Regions from separate parts of the Venatoribacter cucullus genome, predicted to be linked through region 1. Evidence: predicted binding sites of a transcription regulator. Region 1 holds the regulator's gene; the other holds the start of a gene.
What was found. The regulator LexA, encoded in region 1, represses DNA repair genes until DNA is damaged. The targets are predictions, from matches to a motif close to TACTGTNTANNTANACAGTA.
Positions count from the first base shown of each region.

Region 2: recA (recombinase RecA) is a predicted target of LexA. The motif match lies at 2,896-2,915, and genes of this name have one in related genera.

Region 1 is NZ_CP046056.1:1,759,586-1,764,424, reverse strand. It holds gene GJQ55_RS08415 (YfaZ family outer membrane protein) at 1-120, shown strand, start outside; gene GJQ55_RS13385 (DUF6586 family protein) at 132-689, shown strand; gene GJQ55_RS08405 (hypothetical protein) at 849-1,100, shown strand; gene GJQ55_RS08400 (cell division inhibitor SulA) at 1,188-1,622, opposite strand; gene lexA (transcriptional repressor LexA) at 1,652-2,251, opposite strand; gene GJQ55_RS08390 (TetR/AcrR family transcriptional regulator) at 2,512-3,156, shown strand; gene GJQ55_RS08385 (L,D-transpeptidase) at 3,195-3,737, shown strand; gene nagZ (beta-N-acetylhexosaminidase) at 3,722-4,756, shown strand; gene GJQ55_RS08375 (S-methyl-5'-thioinosine phosphorylase) at 4,778-4,839, shown strand, end outside.
Region 2 is NZ_CP046056.1:2,333,163-2,338,001, reverse strand. It holds gene mutS (DNA mismatch repair protein MutS) at 1-2,282, opposite strand, end outside; gene GJQ55_RS11075 (CinA family protein) at 2,361-2,846, shown strand; gene recA (recombinase RecA) at 2,987-4,027, shown strand; gene GJQ55_RS11065 (regulatory protein RecX) at 4,008-4,523, shown strand; gene GJQ55_RS11060 (NAD(P)/FAD-dependent oxidoreductase) at 4,548-4,839, opposite strand, start outside.

The sequences.
Region 1 (4,839 bases):
ATGATTCCGACCGCCCGCTTGTTTGTGGGTTACCGCTATGTCGGTATCCGCCTCGATGGCGGCGGCAGCCGTTATGAACTCGGTGATGGCCTGCACGCCGGCTTAAGCATCGATTTCTGAGGTTAACGATCATGTCGCACTGGCTGCGCCAGACCAATCAGAAACTCTATCAGTGCCGTTTGCTGCAGGAGCAGCAACAGCAGTGTGGCGAGCTGGTATTACAGCAGGCGTTACAGGAAAGTGCGCTGTACCAGCTGCGTGATGCCTGGTTGTGTTACCTGCACGAACTGGCCGAGGCGGCGTCATACCGCCAGCCATTCAGCAGTCTGGAGCAGTTGCTGCAACAGATGCCATTGGTCACCGGAGAAGTGCGCGAGCTGCAGCAGCTGGCGGCCGATCCGTTCAGCTGGCTGGCGCAGTTACTGCTGGCGGTGGAGCGCCAGATGCTGCCACCGGCGTCGGCCGCAGCAGGCCATCACCGGCATCGTCATGACGACCATCATCATCACCATGATCACGACCATGAGCATGATAACGGCCATGACGAGGATGATGCTGCCGCGCCACCGGCGCAGCGTATTGATCTGATTCCGCTGACCGCCGCCGAACCCGCCACCGACGTTGCCGGCTGGTCCCGGCAGCTGGAACGGCTGATCGATGCCCAGCGCGCTAATCGTCACGAAAGCTGAATGTCGCCACGAAAACTGATGCACTGCAACACGGCAGCCGGTTGGCTGCCGTGTTTCTGTTCTATTCAATTACTTTTTATTACTAACTGTTCTGTGGCGTCCTCAAGCTATTGGGGCACTGCTGTGATATAGTCGCGCGCCCTGTTTAGAGAGGCGGTTATGGCACGCTTTTTTGAAATCGTAGAACTTTCCAATGGTGATGTGGCCCTGCGTCGCGCCGACGATCAGGACGGTGATGCACTGGTATCCATTCATTTTTCCGACGACGCCCGTGCCAGTCTGCAGATGCATCATCTGGACGTTGCCCGGGTAATGCTGGAAGCCGGTGTGCGTAAAGTGGGCGAGTTGTCCGGTATGGAAGTTGAGCGTGATGATTTTGATACGCCGGAGTATCAGCAGCGTTTGCATTAAACAGTCACTGACGGTGTCTGTAATAAAAAAGCCCTGGCGTGGAAACGCACAGGGCTTTTTTTATGCTGCCGCGTTATGACCGAACCTTCAGGGCAGGCGTTGAATCAGCACCACGTGGCTGCCACTGCGCTGGGCTTGCTGGCGCAGCTGCAGGCGTTCTTCACGCGTCAGCTCGCCCTGCCATTCAATGATCAGGTGGCTGTTGGCGGCGGCCAGTACCTTGGTGCACAGCGCCAGCTGAGTATCGGCGCATAAATCCAGATGAATCACCGGCGACTTACCCAGCCCCAGACTTTCCAGCCATTGCTTGTTCAGCGTGCGTTGCGGGCTCAGCCACATCAGCCAGCGTTGCTGGGCATTGCACTGGGCCAGCAGCGGCAATAATTGCATCGGCTGAATGGCACTGCTTTCACCGACGATCATTTCGGTCAGGCTGCCGCTGACCGCGTGGTCGGCAGTGACCGGCAGAGCCGAACTGAGGGCCAGGCCCGGTTCAGACATGGTAAAAGATAACTGACGCATAACCATACCTCGGCAAATTTCTGACAGTTTCAGTGGCGACGGACAACGCCGACATACAGGCCTTCAATGGCGAACTCCTGTTCGCGCAGATCAACCTGAATGGGTTGGTAATCTTCGTTTTCAGGATGCAGAACCACCTGAGTACGCTGTTTTTCGTAGCGTTTAACCGTTACTTCTTCACCCACCCGGGCGACCACAATTTCACCATTACGGGCGGTGCTGGCTTTATGCACCGCAATGTAATCACCGTTCATAATGCCAATGTTTTTCATGCTGTCGCCGTGCACTTCCAGCAGGTAATCGGCTTGCGGATGGAAAAACTCCGGCGGAATGGTGCAGTAATCTTCAATATGTTCCTGCGCCAGAATGGGCTCACCGGCGGCTACCCGGCCAACAATCGGCAGGCCGGGATTCTGGGCTTCAACAATGCGTAAGCCGCGGGAAGCGCCCGGCATCATTTCAATAGCGCCTTTACGGGCCAGGGCTTTCAGGTGTTCTTCCGCGGCATTGGGGGAACGGAACCCCAGTTCGGTGGCGATTTCGGCGCGGGTCGGCGGAAAGCCGGTGTCTTCAATGGCCTTGCGGATAAAATCCAGAACCTGCTGCTGACGGGCGGTGAGCTTGATCATGATGCTTATCCAGTCTGTTGATCTATACAGTAGGTGTGAATTTATACAGTGTTTTGCCGGTTGTAAACCCTTTTCTGTGTCATAAGGCTGAAGTGTCTGCGCTTTGTGCTCGGTCAGCCGGCGTATTTCTGCTGAGTAATGTGACGGTGGTCTTGTCCGGCATGCTCTGTGCTTGCCTTTGTTATGTTTTAAACGTATGTTTGAAACACTTGTTTTTATACGCTGCCGGGGTTCCGGCAGTTATCGGGAGCCGGAACCCCATGGCACAGAAAGATACGGTAAAAAGCATCCTTAACGCCGCCGAAGAGCTGTTTTCCGAGCGCGGCTTTGCGGAGACATCATTGCGCAATATCACCACCCGTGCGGGGGTGAATCTGGCGGCAGTGAACTATCACTTCGGTTCAAAAAAATCGCTGATTCAGGCGGTGTTCGCCCGCTTCCTGGCGCCTTTCTGTGAACAGCTGGAGCAGGAGCTGCTGACCATTCACCAGCAGCTGCCCCAGCAGCAGCCACAACTGCGAGAGTTATTATTGCTGCTGTCGCGCACGGCCCTGCACGCCGGCCACGACAGTCCGCGCCGGCTGGGTATTTTTATGCGCCTGCTGGGTCTGGCCTATACCCAGGGGCAAGGCCACCTGCGCCGCTTTCTGCAAAAAGAATACGCGCCGGTATTTACGGTGTTTATGCAGCTGATTACCGCTGCGACGCCGGATTTATCCGATGAAGAACGTTTCTGGCGTATCCACTTTATGCTGGGCGCCACGGTCTTTACCTTATCCGGTGCCGATTCCCTTACGGCGATGGCGGAACATGATCTGGGCAAGGCCGCCGATGTTGCGCAAGTGATTGATAAATTGATACCTTTCCTCGCGTCCGGTTTGAACGCGCCCCATCAGGCTCAGTAACGCGCACCGGAATACACTGAGCGTTTTCCGGTATTGAGATGGATTTTATGATCCGTGATGGCGCCAGCGTCACTCCCCTGATAGAAATTTCCCTGGCAGATCAGCAGCTGCGTATTGCCAGTGCTGGTGTCTGCCATGTTTTTCCGGTATCCACGGCGAAGAACGGCCCGGGTGAGCAGCAGGGGTCAGAGCAGACCCCGCGTGGCTGGCACCGTATCCGTGCCGCGATTGGTGCGGGTGCGCCGCTGAATGCCGTCTTCCGTGGTCGTCGTGTCACCGGTGAAATATATTCGCCGCAACTGGCGCAGCAGCAACCTGACCGGGATTGGATTCTGACCCGCATTTTATGGCTGCAAGGCCAGGAAACCGGCCGTAACCGATTGGGTAATGTCGATAGCATGCGCCGCTTTATTTATATCCACGGCACGCCCGATTCCGAACCCATGGGCGTACCGGCTTCGCACGGTTGTATCCGTATGCACAATGCCGATTTATTACTGCTGTTTGCTCTGGCGCCACCGGGGACGCCGGTATGGATTCAGGAGCACAGTTTTGCGAGGATTCCATGCCGCAATCTCTGACCCACGCCGTCGGCGTGATCGCCGATCTTGCCGGTCTGCAGTTGAGTCCGGAGGATCATGAGTTTTTGCGCCAGCCGGAACTCAGCGGTCTCATTTTCTTTGCCCGTAATTACCAGTCACCGCAGCAACTGCAGGAGCTGACGGCGGCCATTCGTGAGTTGCGTCCGGATTTGCTGCTCTGTGCCGATCAGGAAGGCGGCCGGGTGCAGCGTTTTCGTACGGGCTTTACCCGGTTACCGCCGATGCTGACGCTGGAGCAGATTTACCACCGCAATCCTCCGGAAGCACTTGAGCTGGCACAGGAACTGGGTTGGCTGATGGCGGCGGAAGTGCGCGCCTGTGGTGTGCATCTGAGTTTTGCCCCGGTACTGGATATTGAACGCGATGTGTCCCAGGTGATCGGTGATCGGGCGTTCGGCCATGATGCTGCCACCGTTACCCGCCTGGCCGGGGCTTTTATTGCCGGTATGCAGCAGGCCGGTATGGCGGCCGTGGGCAAGCATTTTCCCGGTCATGGGGCGGTGGCGGCGGACTCACATCTGGCCTTGCCGGTGGATGAGCGGCCGTGGCCCCAATTGCAAACCGATATTGCTCCTTTTGCTGCCTTAATTCAGTCTGGTTTGCTGGCCGGTATTATGCCGGCTCACGTGGTCTATCCGGCTGTTGATGCGCAGTATACGGCGGGTTTTTCTGCGCTCTGGCTGCAGGAAATTCTGCGCCGCCAGTTGCAGTTTGAGGGCGTGATTTTCAGCGATGATTTATCCATGGCCGGTGCCGCCAGCGCCGGCGACTATGCCGGCCGGGCGCAGGCCGCCGCCGCCGCCGGCGCCAATGCCTTGCTGGTGTGTAACGACCGGGTCGCGGCGCAGCAGGTAATTGATGCCGCCCGTGGCTTACGCGCGGCGGGTGAGTTTACCGCGCTGTCATTAGCGTATTTGCAGGGGCCGGCCACCACCGTGGTGGATGCGGCTCGTCAACAACAGATCCGCCAGCGTCTGGCGGCCCTCTGGCAGGAATAAACGAACAGGAAGCCGATTGTTATGTCGTTCCAGAATATTGCCATTATTGGTGGCACTGGTTTAACCCAGCTGCAAGGCCCGCA
Region 2 (4,839 bases), 570 kb from region 1:
GCGTGCAGGAAAATAATGCGCTCGTCGTGTTCGGTGGCTTTCAGATGTACGTTCACCACATTGCTGAACTGCTCCGGCAGCGCGGTCATTTCAAAATAATGGGTGGCGAACAGGGTGAAGGCGTTAATGCTCTGCGCCAGATGGGCGGCACTGGCCCAGGCCAGTGACAGGCCATCGAAGGTGCTGGTGCCGCGGCCCACTTCGTCCATTAATACCAGGCTTTGGGCGGTGGCGTTGTGCAGAATGTTGGCGGTTTCGGTCATTTCCACCATAAAGGTGGAGCGGCCGCCGGCGACGTCATCGGAGGAACCCATACGGGTAAAAATACGGTCGATCGGGCCCAGCTCACAGCGCTGCGCCGGCACATAGCTGCCGATGTGCGCCAGCAGCACAATCAGTGCGACCTGCCGCATATAGGTGGATTTACCGCCCATGTTGGGGCCGGTGATGATCTGCATATTGGTTCGGCCGTCGAGCCGGGTGTCGTTGGCCACGAAGGGGTCGGTGATCAGGTTTTCCACCACCGGATGGCGGCCCTGTTCAATGTCGAGCACGGCGTCATCGGTTAATTGCGGCTGCACAAAGCGCAAGGTGTCGGCGCGTTCTGCCAGGTTGCTGAGTACGTCCAGCTCGGCCAGTGCCGCCGCACAGACCTGCAGCTCGACCAGCTCGTCAGCCAGTGCCTGTACGATGTCGTCGTAGAGCATTTTTTCCCGGGTTAGGGCGCGGCTGCGGGCGCTTAAGGCTTTGTCTTCAAAGGTTTTCAGTTCCGGGGTAATAAAGCGTTCGGCATTTTTTAAGGTCTGGCGGCGGATGTATTCCACCGGCGCGTGGTCAGCCTGAGCTTTGGAGATTTCAATGTAATAGCCATGCACGCGGTTGTAGCCCACTTTTAAGGTGCTTAAACCGGTGCGGGCTTTTTCCTGTTCTTCCAGTTTCACCAGATAATCGCCGGCGTTTTCGCTTAAGCCACGCAGTTCGTCCAGCTCGGCATCGTAGCCTTCGGCAATCACACCGCCATCGCGGATGACGACCGGCGGGTTATCAATAATGGCCTGGCTTAACCGCTCCACCCAGTGGGGAAACTCCACCGCCCGTTCCAGCAGGTTGCTGGCCAGCGTGCTGTCGAGGCGTTGCAGCTGGCTGCGGATCGCCGGCACCACGCTGAGGGCATCGCGCAGGCGGGCCAGATCGCGCGGCCGGGCCGAGCCCAGTGCCACGCGGGATAAAATCCGTTCAACATCGCCCACCTGTTTCAGACTGCTGTGCAGTTCCTCGGTGGCGTATTGTTCCTGCAACTGGGCAATTAAGCCCTGGCGCTGGCGCAGCAGGTTGTGGTCGCGCAGCGGCCGGTTCAGCCAGCGCTTCAGCAGACGGCTGCCCATGGCGGTGGCGGTTTTATCCATAATCCACGCCAGCGTGTGCTGGGTATCGCCTTTCTGGTTGATGTCGATTTCCAGATTGCGGCGGCTGGCCGGGTCAATAATGATGGCGTCGTCGGGTTGTTCCACCTGCAGCGAGCGGATATGCGGCAGGCTGTTGCGCTGAGTGTCCTGGGCGTAATGCAGCAACGCGCCGGCCGCGCGGATGGCCACACTCATTTGTTCACAACCAAAACCGCGCAGATCGCGGGTTTTCAGTTGGGTGGTTAATAGGCGCAGGGCGGTATCGCTTTCAAAATGCCAGGGAGCCAGGGTGCGCGCGCCCTGTCGTTCGTTCAGATTGGCGGGCAGCAGCTGATCTTCGTTCAGCAACAGTTCGGCAGGACGCAGGCGTTCGATTTCCGCCAGCAGGGCTTCTTCGCCATCCACTTCCAGTACCGAAAAACGTCCGGAGCTCAGCTCCAGTACCGCCAGGCCATGACGCTGCTGCTGTGAGCACAGCGCCACCAGCAGGTTATCGCTGCGTTCGTCCAGAAAGGCTTCATCGGTGAGCGTGCCTGGGGTAATCACCCGCACCACTTTACGTTCCACCGGCCCTTTGCTGGTGGCCGGGTCGCCGATCTGTTCGGCAATGGCGACCGATACCCCGGCGCGCACCAGTTTGGCAATGTAGTTATCGGCGGAATGATAAGGAATGCCCGCCATCGGAATGGGGGCGCCACCGCTCTGACCGCGGGCGGTTAAGGTAATATCGAGCAGCTGGGCGGCACGCTTGGCATCGTTATAAAACAGCTCGTAAAAATCGCCCATGCGATAAAACAACAGCGTATCGGCGAACTCGGCCTTAATTTTCAGATACTGCTGCATCATCGGCGTGTGTTGGCTGTTGTCCTGACTCATGGGTAACGATCCTGACCGGCTGGGAATGGGCGTGATAAAGTGAGGGCGGATTGTAGGGCATTCTGTGGGGATACTGAAATGACACCGGAATTACAGCCATTAATTGAAGCGCTGGCCGATATTCTGCAAAGCCGTGGGCTGCGCGTGGTAACGGCGGAATCCTGTACCGGCGGTGGTATTGCCAGTGCTTTAACCGATGTGGCCGGCAGCTCCGGCTGGTTTGAATGCGGCTTTGTGACCTACTCCAACGAAGCCAAAATCCGTTACCTGAATGTGCCGCCGGGCATTATTGAGCAGCATGGTGCCGTGAGTGAGGAAACCGTGCGCGCTATGGTGATCGGGGCGGTGAATAACAGCCTGGGGGATGTGGCGGTGGCGGTCAGCGGTATTGCCGGCCCCGGCGGTGGTTCGCCAGAAAAACCCGTGGGGACGGTGTGGTTTGCCTGGGGCAACGCCGACCACCAGCTGGTGGAATGCTGTCATTTTCCCGGCAACCGCCAGCAGGTACGGGCTTTGGCGGTGGTGCATGGCATTCAGGGGTTGTGCCGGTTTCTGGCTTGTTAGAAAAATCAGGCAAAAGAAGGGTTGGCGGCAGAAATAAGCTGTGCTTAAATACTGGTTAAATTTACAGTGCTTTGTTGTTGCCGCACTGGATACTGAAAACCACAGCGCAGTTCCCTGCTGATTACCTGAAGGACAGAGCGATGGACGCAAACAAACAGAAAGCCCTCGACGCAGCCCTGAGCCAGATCGAACGTCAGTTCGGTAAAGGCGCCATTATGAAAATGGGCGAACAACCGCGCGAAGCCATTCCCGCCATTTCTACCGGCTCTCTGGGGCTGGATATCGCCCTTGGTATTGGTGGCCTGCCGATGGGCCGTATCGTGGAAATCTACGGTCCGGAAAGCTCCGGTAAAACCACCCTGTGTCTGTCGGCCATGGCGCAGGCGCAGAAAATGGGCAAAACCGTTGCCATTATCGACGCCGAACACGCGCTGGATCCGCTGTATGCCGAAAAGCTGGGTGTCGATCTGGATACCTTGCTGGTGTCGCAGCCGGATACCGGTGAGCAGGCGCTGGAAATCTGTGACAGCCTGGTGCGCTCCGGTGCAGTGGACGTGATTGTGGTCGACTCCGTAGCGGCACTGGTACCGAAAGCCGAAATTGAAGGCGAAATGGGCGACAGCCACGTTGGTCTGCAGGCCCGCTTAATGTCACAGGCGCTGCGTAAACTGACCGGTAACGTGAAAAACGCCAACTGTCTGGTGATCTTTATTAACCAGATCCGCATGAAAATCGGCGTGATGTTCGGCAGCCCGGAAACCACCACCGGTGGTAACGCCCTGAAATTCTACGCCTCGGTGCGTCTGGATATCCGTCGTACCGGCTCGGTGAAGCAGGGTGATGAAGTGGTGGGTAACGAAACCCGCGTCAAAGTGGTTAAAAACAAAGTGTCGCCGCCGTTTAAACAGGCCGAATTCCAGATTATGTACGGTCAGGGCATTTACCACATGGGCGAAGTCATCGACCTGGGGGTTAAGTGCAATCTGGTCGATAAATCCGGTGCCTGGTACAGCTACAAGGGTGACAAGATCGGTCAGGGCAAAGCCAATGCGGCGCAGTACCTGGAAGAGCACAAAGAGCTGGCCAAAGAAATTGAAGACCAGATCCGTGCCCAGTTGCTGACCGTGCAGGTGAAGGGTGGCGATATCGAAAGCGTGGTGGATGAAGAAGCCGAAGCCTGAGCCGCTGGATCGCGCCGGACTGCGGCAGGCCGTTATTGACCTGCTGTCACGGCGCGATTATTCCCGCCTGGAACTGCAGCGTAAGCTGCAGCCCAAAGCGGCCAGTGCCGATGATTTAACCGCCGTGCTGGACGATATGGCCGAACGGCGCTGGCAATCGGATGAACGTTTTACCGATGCTTTTCTGCACAGCCGCAGCGACCGTTATGGCCCGCTGCGATTGACGCAGGAATTACAGCAGAAAGGCATTGCCGATGCCCGCACTGCGGTAGCCGCCCTGGATACCGATTGGCAGGAACGGGCCGCGCAACTGGCGCTGCGCAAATTCTCCGGCGCCGACCTTAGCGATATCAAACAAAAAGCCCGTATTTACCGGCATCTGGCCCAGCGCGGTTTTAATGCCGACCATATCCGTTATGCACTGGAACAGCTGGCCGCCGCTGGCGATCCGCATGGTTCTCTGTCTGACGATGAAATCAGCCCCGGCTGGGACTGATTTTTCCCGCGAAAAACCCGGTTATTAATGCAGTTTCAGTCGTGGCCGGATCACTTTATTGATGTGCCCAACCAGACTCAGCAGCAGCGTATGCCAGTAACCGTGCAGGGCAATCTGATGCAGCCGGTATAGCGATACATACACAATGCGCGCCAGCCGGCCTTCAATCATCATCGAGCCTTTGGTCAGATTCCCCATCAGACTGCCGACCGTACTGTAACGGCTGAGCGAAACCAGCGAGCCTTTATCACGGTAAGTGAAGGTGGGCAGAGGTTGTTGTTTCAGCTGTGCCTGCAAGGCCAGATACAAATGGCTG